Regions from separate parts of the Kitasatospora sp. NPDC001225 genome, predicted to be linked through region 1. Evidence: riboswitches for the same ligand, from Rfam matches in the RefSeq annotation. Region 1 holds a riboswitch; the other holds the start of a gene.
The links. A riboswitch is a leader RNA that binds a small molecule or an ion and turns the genes downstream of it on or off. The one in region 1 is predicted to bind cyclic di-AMP.

Region 1 (4,974 bases):
CCGATCAGCGAGGCGGCCTTGGGGCAGGTCAGGTAGTAGAGCGTGGGGAACGGCGTGCCGTCCGGCAGCCGGGGAGCCGTCTCCACGACGTCCGGGTTGCCGCAGGGGCAGCGGTGCGCCACGCCGCGCAGGCCGCGCGGCACCCGGCCGAGCTGGGCGGCGATGGCCGCGACGTCGGCGTCGGAGACGGTGGGGTGGTTCTCAGTGGTCATGGGGGGAGGTGTCTCCAACGGGGGACGGTGGGAGGGGAAGGGGGGTGGCGGGGGCCGCCGCGGCGGTGTCGGCGGCGTCCACCGAGTCCCAGATGCTGGCGTACCAGGGCTTGGCGGCCTTCGCCTGGCCGGCGGCGCCGCCGGGCGCCGCGTTCGGCCCGGAGGCGGCCCCGCCCGCGGACGAGGAGGTCCTGGCGGAGCCCTGGCCGGCCGGGTCCACCGCGATGTACGGGGTCTCCCCCGGCACCGCGTAGTGCAGCCGGGCGCGGGCCTGCGCCTTGACGTACTCCGGGTCCTGCCAGCGGGCCTTCTCCCGGCGCAGCTGCTCGACCTGCTGGCGCGCGTGGTCGGCCTTCGCCCGCTGGGCGGAGATCTCGGCGCGCTGGGAGATGAACTGCCGCGTCGGGTAGGCGAGGATCGCCACCAGCGAGCAGAGCACCAGGACGAGGACGGTCGCCCGGCTCGTGAACCGGGGCCGGGCCGCCAAGCCCGGGATCCTCCAGCCAGCCATCTCCCGTATCCCCTCCTGGTCGCGACGGTGCCCCGCCGTCCACCCTACGGGGTGAACGGCGGGGCACCGGTCAGGCGTGCGCTACCGGGAGCGCTCAGCCCTCGTGGCGGAAGCGCGGGAAGGCGCCGCGGCCGGCGTACTCGGCGGCGTCGTCGAGGATCTCCTCGATGCGCAGCAGCTGGTTGTACTTGGCGACGCGCTCGGAGCGGGCCGGGGCACCGGTCTTGATCTGGCCGCAGTTGGTGGCGACGGCCAGGTCGGCGATGGTGACGTCCTCGGTCTCGCCGGAGCGGTGCGACATCATGCAGCGGTAGCCGTTGCGCTGGGCCAGCTCGACGGCGTCCAGGGTCTCGGTCAGCGAACCGATCTGGTTCACCTTCACCAGCAGCGCGTTGGCGGTGCCGGTCTCGATGCCGCGGGCCAGACGGGCCGGGTTGGTGACGAACAGGTCGTCGCCGACCAGCTGGACCTTGTCGCCCAGCTTGTCGGTCATGGCCTTCCAGCCGGCCCAGTCCGACTCGTCCAGCGGGTCCTCGATGGAGACCAGCGGGTAGGCGGCGACCAGCTCGGCGTAGTACTCGATGAGCTCGGCGGCGGTGAGGTCCTTGCCCTCGAACCGGTAGGCGCCGTCCTCGTAGAACTCGGAGGAGGCGACGTCCAGGGCCAGCGCGACGTCACGGCCGGGCACGTAGCCGGCCTTCTCGATGGCCTCGACGATGAGGTCCAGGGCCTCGCGGTTGGAGTCCAGGTTCGGGGCGAAGCCGCCCTCGTCGCCCAGACCGGTGGACAGGCCGCGCTCCTTCAGCACGCCCTTGAGCGTGTGGTAGACCTCGACGCCCCAGCGGACGGCCTCGGAGAAGGACTCCGCACCGATCGGGGCGATCATGAACTCCTGGATGTCGACGTTGGAGTCCGCGTGCGACCCACCATTGAGGATGTTCATCATCGGGACCGGCAGGACGTGCGCGTTCGGGCCGCCCAGGTAGCGGAACAGCGGCAGGTCGCTGGCCTCGGAGGCGGCGTGCGCGACGGCCAGCGAGACGCCCAGGATGGCGTTGGCGCCGAGCGAGGACTTGTCCGGGGTGGCGTCCAGGTCCAGCATGGCCTGGTCGATCAGGCGCTGCTCGGTGGCGTCGTAGCCGACCAGCTCCGGGCCGATCTGCTCGATGACGGCCAGGACGGCCTTCTCGACGCCCTTGCCGAAGTAGCGGTTCTTGTCGCCGTCGCGCAGCTCCAGCGCCTCGAAGGCACCGGTGGAGGCACCCGACGGGACAGCGGCACGACCCGTGCTGCCGTCGTCGAGGCCGACCTCGACCTCGACCGTGGGGTTGCCGCGGGAGTCGAGGATCTCACGGGCTACGACGACATCGATGGACGGCACGAGGCATCTCCTTGCGAGAGCAGGGTCCGGTCTGACGGTGGTGCTGCCAGCAGGACGATTGCGGAGTCGTTACGACCAGAGCCTAACCGCCCGGGCTGCCGTGGCCGCGTCGGCCTCGGTCCCGTCTCACCGTGTGGCCCTGCTACCCACCGGTAGTTCACCTGCTTGTCCCAGCTTGTCCCACCGGAGCGGGCGAATGCGGACGAAGGGGACCGGTAGGACCGGCCCCCTTCGGACGGCGGGGTGGAGCGGCGTCGGCGCCGAGCGCTCCGGCGCGGCGGCGGGCGCCCCCGGCGGCGGGTGCTCCCCGCTTCGGGGCACCACCGGCCGCGGGGCGCTGCCGGCGTCGGGTGGGGCGGCTCAGCCGAGGTGCAGCACCTGGCCGGGCATGATCAGGTTCGGGTCGCCGCCGACGGTGGAGTGGTTCTGCTCGTACAGCGCGCTCCAGCCGCCGGACACGCCCTGGGCGGCGGCGATGGTCGACAGGGTGTCACCGGCACGGACGGTGTAGTCGTGGCCGGCGGCCTGCGGGGCCTGCTGCGCGGCGCGCGGGGCGTACTGCGGCTGGGCGGCGGCCTGGCCGGCGTACTGCTGGTAGACGCTCTGGTGGCTGGTCCAGTACCAGCCGCCGTTGTTCTGGTACCAGTACACCTTGGCGTCGGCGTCCCAGCCGGCCTTGCCGGAGAAGCCCGGGGTCTGCGGCTGCGCCTGCTGCTGCGGGGCGACCTGCTGGACCGGCTGCGCGGCGGGCTTCTGGGCCGGCTTCTGGGCGGCGGGCTTCTGCGCGACCGGCTTCTCGGCCGGCTTGGCGGCGGGCTTCGGGGCCTGCTGCTTGGGGGCGGACTGCGGCTTGGCGTCCGAGGAGGTGTCGACCGAGGCCGGGGCACCGCCCTTGGTCAGACCGGCCTTCTGGGAGCAGACCGGCCAGGCGCCCGGACCCTGCGAGGCCAGCACCTTCTCGGCGACCGAGATCTGCTGGGCCTTGCTGGCCTGGTTGGCCTGCGCCGCGTAGGCGGTGCCGCCGTACGCCTTCCAGGTGCTGGACGTGAACTGGAGGCCGCCGTAGAAGCCGTTGCCGGTGTTGATGCTCCAGTTGCCGCCGCTCTCGCACTGGGCGACGGAGTCCCAGGTGGAGGCCGGGGCGGCGGAGGCGCCGGTGGCGGTGAGGAGCGGCATCGCGAGTCCGACGCCGGCCACACCGGCGACGGCGATGGCCTTCTCGGCCTGGGTGCGACGACGGTGACGGCCAGTTCCAACGAACAGCATGAAGAGGTCCCTCTCCGTACGCCTGCGAGGTGAGCTGTCGGGTTCGGACCGGGAGGTGGCCCGGCCGCCGTACGCGGAAACGATTTCCGCTCGGGCGGCTTCACCCCAAGCCGTGGGGAGACGGCAACAAACCTGGTTCCCCCGCCCCTGCCCAGGGTTCTGGTCGGTTTCCCGTGACGCGGCGGGCAGGATTCGGCGTTCCGCGTACGAGGTCCGCAGCTGCGAACTCCAGGGAGAGTAGACAGATCATCAGACCAATCACAAGCTCATATCACCGATATCACACAACAATTACGGCCCGTGTCCGATCGCCTACCAACAGCGGCGTTATGTCCGGATTGATGGGTGTTCACACCCCCGTCGGCGGGCGATCGGCGACGTCCCGTCAGCGTGATCTCAGCAGGTCGGAGGCGTCGAAGAGGCATCCGGAACGGGGTGCGGAGGGGCGTGCGGGGAACGGCTCTCCGGGCTGAATTCCACCGGGAGTTCGCGCAGGCCACGCATGATCAGACCACCCCGCCAGCGCAGATTCTCCGGGCTTTCCGCGAGCCGCAGATCGGGCAGCCGGGAAAGCAGCGTGGCCAGCGCGGCACGCCCTTCGAGCCGCGCCAGCGGAGCGCCGATGCAGTAGTGGATGCCGTGCCCGAAGCCCAGGTGGGGGTTGTCCTTCCGGGCCAGGTCCAGGGTGTTCTCCGCCGCGAACCGGGCCGGGTCGCGGTCCGCCGCGGCCAGCACCACCAGCACCGGGTCGCCGACCGGGATGTCCACCCCGCCGATGGTCAGCGGACGGGTCGCGAACCGCCAGGTCGCCAGCTCCACCGGCCCGTCGTAGCGCAGGAGTTCCTCGATCCCGGTCTCCAGCAGCGCGCTCTCCCCGCGCACCACCGACTCCTGCAGCAGCCGGCGCTGCTCCGGATTGCGCAGCAGCGCGTAGGTGCCGTTGCCGATCAGGTTCACGGTGGTCTCGAAACCCGCGAACAGGAGGATGAAGGCCATCGCCGCGGCCTCGTTCTCGGTCAGGTGCTCACCGTGGTCGCCGGCCCGGATCAGGCCCGAGATCAGGTCGTCCCCGAGGTCCGCCCGCTTGCGGTGGATCAGCTCCAGCAGGTACGCCCGCATCCGCTTCACCGCCCGCCCCACGCCGCCGCGTTGGCCCCCGCCGTGGCGGATCATCATCCCGGCCCAGTCGCGGAAGTCGTCCTGGTCCTCGGCCGGCACCCCGAGCATGTCGCAGATCGCGTAGATGGGGAGCGGGAACGCGAACTCGTGGATCAGGTCCGCCGAACCGCGCTGCGCGAAGCCGTCGATCAGCCGGTCGGTGAGCTGCTGCACCCGCGGCTCGAACTCGGCCACCCGGCGCGGGGTGAACGCCTTCGACACCAGCCGGCGCAACCGGGTGTGGTCCGGCGGGTCGATGTTCAGCAGGTGGGTCATCAGGTCCGCCTGCCGCTCCCCCGGGATGCCCACCCGGCCGGTGCGGTGCGCCTGCCCGCTGTGGTGCGCCGGGTTCTTCGACAGCCGGCTGTCCGCGAGCGCCTGCCGGGCGTCCGCGTACCTGGTCACCAGCCAGGCCTCCACCCCGCTCGGCAGGGTGGTGCGGTGCA
Region 2 (4,974 bases), on a different contig from region 1:
GGCCGGCGAGGAGGCCGAGCGGGCCGGCGCCGAGGACGCGGCCGCGGAGGCGGTCCGGCTGGTGGAGAAGCTGCAGGCCGAGCTGGCCGAGGTGCGGGCCTCCGCGCGGGCGGACGCGGACCGGCAGCGGGCCGAGTCCGACGGCGTCCGCAGAGAGGCCGAGTCGCTGCGCAAGAGGGTGCGGACGCTGGAGAGCGACACCCGCCGGGCGCAGGCCGAGACCCGCCGGGTGGCCGGCGAGCTGGACGCGCTGAAGGCGCAGGCCGCGGCCGAGCGCGGCGCGGCCGAGAGCGAGGCGCGCCGGCTCCGGCACCGGGTCCTGGAGCTGGAGAACGCGGCCGAGCAGGGCCGCCGTTCGGCCCGTGAGGGGCGCAGCGTCGAGGACATGCGGCTGCGGCTGCTGCTGGACACCGTGCTGCAGTCGGCCCAGGGGCTCCAGCGGGAGCTGGCGCTGCCGGTCGCCCAGATCCGCCCGGCGGACCTGGTGGAGGCGGTGGTGCCGGGGGCGGCCTCGCCGCACGACGTGGCCCGGCGCGGGCTGGCCGAGGACGATCCGGCGCTGCTGGACCAGCTGCTGGCGATCCCCCAGGTGCACCTGGTGGTGGACGGCTACAACGTGACCAAGACCGGCTATCCGACGCTGCCGCTGGAGCAGCAGCGGATCCGGCTGCTGGGCGGGCTGGCGATGCTGGCCCAGCGGACCCAGGCGGAGGTCACCTGCGTGTTCGACGGGCAGGACCTGGACGTCCCGGTGATCATGGCGCCACCGCGCGGGGTCCGGGTGCGGTTCAGCCGGACCGGGGAGACGGCCGACGAGCTGATCCGCCGTCTGGTGCGGGCCGAGCCGCAGGGCCGTCCGGTGGTGGTGGTGTCCACCGACCGGGAGGTCGCGGAGGGCGTGCGGAAGGCGGGCGCGCGCCCCGTGGCGTCGGTGCTGCTGCTGAACCGGCTGGCCCGGCCCTGAACCCGGGGAGGTTCGCATGATGCCTGGTCAGGGCCTGTTTCGGAGCATTGTGCGAGTCCGGTGAAGTCAGTGTGGGGACCGGAGTTCACGCCTTCGGGGGAGTGGCAAAACGGATAGATCTTCACTAGGGTCTGGCGTCAAACCTATTTTCCGGAATCTCATCCCATCAGGTGAGCCCGTTGGAAGAAGGAGCCGGTCCCTTGGCCTCCCACCGCCGTCCCAAGCAGCCGAGCCGCGCACGGATCTCCGTGCTCACCGCGGCCGCTGCGACCGCGGTCGCCCTCTCCGCCCAGGTGGCCGCGCACGCCGCGCCGCAGCCGAACAAGACGGACGTCAAGGCGCAGATCGACCAGCTCCAGGAGGAGCAGGAGCAGGCGGCCGAGAAGTACAACGGCGCCAAGGAGCGGGCCGACCAGCTGCGCAAGCAGGCCGACCAGCTGCAGGACCAGGTGGCCCGCGGCCAGGAGCAGATGACCCAGCTCCAGGGCGGCCTCGCCGAGGTGGCGGGCGAGCAGTACCGCAGCGGCGGCATCGACCCGTCCGTCCAGCTGATGCTCTCCTCGGACCCGTCCGGCTACCTGGACAAGGCCTCCACCGTCCAGCAGGCCAGCACCAGTCAGGCCGAGGCGCTCAAGGGGCTGCTGGACCAGCAGCGCCGGCTGGACCAGGAGAAGACCGAGGCGGCCGCCGTCCTCGCCTCGCTGGACACCACCACCAAGGACCTGAACCAGGCCAAGTCGGACGTCAACACCAAGCTGAAGGCCGCCCAGGACCTGCTGAACTCGCTGAGCTCCGCCGACCGCGCCGCGCTGCGGGCCCAGCAGGCGCAGGACGACCGCGCCTCGCGCGGCAGCGACCGGGTCGACCTCGGCAGCCTGCCGCCGGCCAGCGGCTACGCGGCCACGGCGCTGGCCAAGGCGATGAGCAAGCAGGGCTCGCCGTACGTGTGGGGCGCCACCGGGTCGACCACCTTCGACTGCTCGGGCCTGATGGTCTGGGCGTACGGGCAGGCGGGCGTCTCGCTGCCGCGCACCTCGCAGGAGCAGGGCCACTACGGCACCCGGATCCCCTCGCTGGACCAGGCCCAGCCGGGCGACCTGGTGATCTACGGCCCCGACATGCACCACGTCGGGATGTACATCGGCAACGGCATGGTGGTCCACGCGCCGCACACCGGTGACGTGGTGAAGGTGATGAAGGCCGACGCGATGTCGATCAACACCATCCGCCGGGTCTGACGGACCGACACGCCCGGGGGGCTCCCGCGGGGGCCTGTGAAAAGCGCCACCCCCGTTCGGGGTGGCGTTTCGGGTTTCCGGCCCTTCGACGACCACATGGTGAGAACCGATCAGCCTTGTGTGCGTCAATGGTCACCATCGGTCATTTTCACAAAGGAACTTGGGTAATCTTCTGTCTTTTTTCTGACAAGGATTTGAACCGATCACGGTTCAGTTACTAGGGTCATGCTCCGAACCACCGCACTGTCGATCGCCCAGCCAGGGTGGCGGCGGTGGTTACCGTCGAGTTCGCAAGGCAGCGGGACAGGTCGAAGCGACTGTCCGACAGGGGAGCCCAGTGGTAGGGGGCGCTGCGGAGCGGAGCCGGGGAACCACGTTCCTCCGGGGTGAATCGGCGCCAGGTCGGCCGGTGGAACGGCCGTGAGGCGTCGTAGGGCATGCTTCCGGCCCGAACCCGTCAGCTCACCCGGTAGGCGGCCGTAGGAAGAAGGAGTCCGCCTTCGTGGCGTCCCATCGTCGTCCCAAGCCCGCCGGCCGCGCCCGGGTCTCGATCCTGACCGGCGTCGCCGCCGCAGCCGTCGTCCTCTCCGCGCAGGGTGCCCACGCGGACCCGCAGCCGACCAAGGAACAGGTCAAGGGGCAGGTCGACCAGCTCAACGAGCAGGCCGAGGTCGCGACCGAGAACTACAACGCCGCCCAGGCCAAGCAGCAGGACCTGGAGAAGCAGGTCTCCGGCCTGCAGGACCAGGTGGCCCGTCAGCAGGCCCAGGTCACCGAGCTCCAGGGCGGCCTCGCCGAGATCGCCGGCGAGCAGTACCGCAACGGGGGGATATCCCCCACCGTCCAGCTGATGTTCTCCTCCAGCCCGGACAGCTTCCTCAGCCAGGCCGACGCGCTGAACCAGGCCGGCAGCACCCAGAAGGGTCAGCTGAAGGAGCTCCAGGAGCAGCAGCGCAAGCTCGACCAGGACCGCAACGAGGCCCAGGGCAAGCTCGCCGAGCTGGAGTCGACCACCCAGCAGCTGAAGGCCTCCAAGGACGAGGTCCAGGGCAAGCTGAAGGCGGCCCAGGACCTGCTCAACACGCTGACCGAGCAGGACCGCCAGGCGCTGCGCCAGGCCGAGGAGAAGGCCGCCGCCGAGGCCAAGGCCAAGGCCGACGCCGCCCAGGCCCAGCAGCAGCAGGCCGACCGCGCCTCCCGCGACAACAGCCGCGGCAGCCTCTCGGCCCCCACGACCACCGCTCCGGTGAACGTGGCCCCCGGCAGCTCGCGCGGTGCCGCCGCGCTGTCCGCCGCCGCCTCCAAGATCGGCAGCCCGTACGTCTGGGGCGCCACCGGCCCGGGCTCCTTCGACTGCTCCGGTCTGATGGTCTGGGCGTACAACCAGGCCGGCGTGTCGCTGCCGCGCACCTCGCAGGCGCAGGCCTCGGCCGGCACCCGGCTCGGGACGGACCTCTCCAAGGCCCAGCCCGGCGACCTGCTGATCTTCTACACCGACGCCCACCACGTCGGCATCTACGCCGGCAACGGCCAGGTGCTGCACGCCCCCAAGCCGGGCGCGTCGGTGCGCTACGAGGCGGTCACCAACATGCCGCTGACCGGCATCGTGCGGGTCTGATCCCCGCTCGGACGTCTCCAGGCCCGGTCTCCCCCAGGGGAGGCCGGGCCTGCGGCTTTTCCGGCGGCTCGATCTGATGTCCGATTAGGGAGTGAATATTCGGGTTGGGAGGGGTTTGGACTCGCTTGCCCGGACTCGCTAACGTCTGCCACCGGACTCCCGCTCGACGGCCGCCCGTCCCGGTGCGGCGGCGGGGGCCGCGCCGCAGGATTGGAGCCGCTGCCGCCATGCCCGTGCACCGCCGTTCCCAACTGCTCACCCGGGCGCTGGTGCTGACCGCGGCCGCCGCCACCGCGTTGGGCGCGGCCACCGGAGGCAGCGCCCAGGCGGCCCCCGCCAGCCCCGACCCGGGCGACCGTCAGGACGTCAAGACGCAGGTCGAGCAGCTGTACGACGAGGCCGAGCAGGCGTCCGAGAGGTTCAACGCCGCGCAGGAGGCCCAGCGGCGGCTCCAGGGCGAGACCACGATCCTCCAGGGCGAGATCGCCCTCGCCCAGGACCAGCTCAACGGGCTGCGCGGCGACCTGGCGATGGTGGCCGGGGCCGAGTACCGCGGCGGCGGGATGACCCAGACCGCCCAGCTCATCCTCTCGCCCGACCCGGAGGGCTACCTGGCCCGCGCCCGCACCCAGGGCCAGGCCGCCGTGCGCCAGCAGGAGACCCTGCACGAGCTGATCACCCGCCAGCGCCGGCTCGACCAGCGCCGCACCGAGGCGGCCGACAAGCTCGCCGAGCTGGACCGGACCCGGCGTTCGCTCGCCGACAGCAAGCAGCAGGTCCAGCAGCGGCTGGCCGGGGCGCAGAAGCTGCTGAACGGCCTGGGCGCCGTCGAGCGGGCCCGGCTGGCGGTCCAGGACGCCCGGGACGCCGAGCAGCGCGCCACCCGGGGCACCGACCGGCTGGACCTCGGCACCGCCCCGCCCGCCTCCGAGCGCGGGGCGGCCGCGCTGGCCGCCGCGGTGCGGATGATCGGCTCCCCGTACGTCTACGGGGCCACCGGCCCGCACGCGTTCGACTGCTCCGGTCTGATGTACTACAGCTGGCGGCAGGCCGGAGTGACCCTGCCGCGCACCTCGCAGGCCCAGGCGTACGCCGGGCAGCGGATCAGCCTGTCCGAAGCGCGACCGGGAGACCTGGTGATCTTCTACCGGGAC

Region 2: linked by a shared signal. The riboswitch ahead of ACWDCZ_RS35040 (C40 family peptidase) and the one ahead of ACWDCZ_RS30405 (LysM peptidoglycan-binding domain-containing protein) in region 1 are both predicted to bind cyclic di-AMP.

What each region holds. Positions count from the first base shown of each region.
Region 1 covers NZ_JBSFJC010000116.1:6,055-11,028, forward strand. The annotation lists gene ACWDCZ_RS30390 (DUF501 domain-containing protein) at 1-230, opposite strand, end outside; gene ACWDCZ_RS30395 (FtsB family cell division protein) at 202-723, opposite strand; gene eno (phosphopyruvate hydratase) at 818-2,104, opposite strand; gene ACWDCZ_RS30405 (LysM peptidoglycan-binding domain-containing protein) at 2,465-3,370, opposite strand; cyclic di-AMP (ydaO/yuaA leader) riboswitch at 3,376-3,545, opposite strand; gene ACWDCZ_RS30410 (cytochrome P450 family protein) at 3,767-4,974, opposite strand, start outside.
Region 2 covers NZ_JBSFJC010000171.1:9,223-14,196, forward strand. The annotation lists gene ACWDCZ_RS35030 (NYN domain-containing protein) at 1-964, shown strand, start outside; gene ACWDCZ_RS35035 (C40 family peptidase) at 1,165-2,202, shown strand; cyclic di-AMP (ydaO/yuaA leader) riboswitch at 2,541-2,694, shown strand; gene ACWDCZ_RS35040 (C40 family peptidase) at 2,705-3,820, shown strand; gene ACWDCZ_RS35045 (C40 family peptidase) at 4,048-4,974, shown strand, end outside.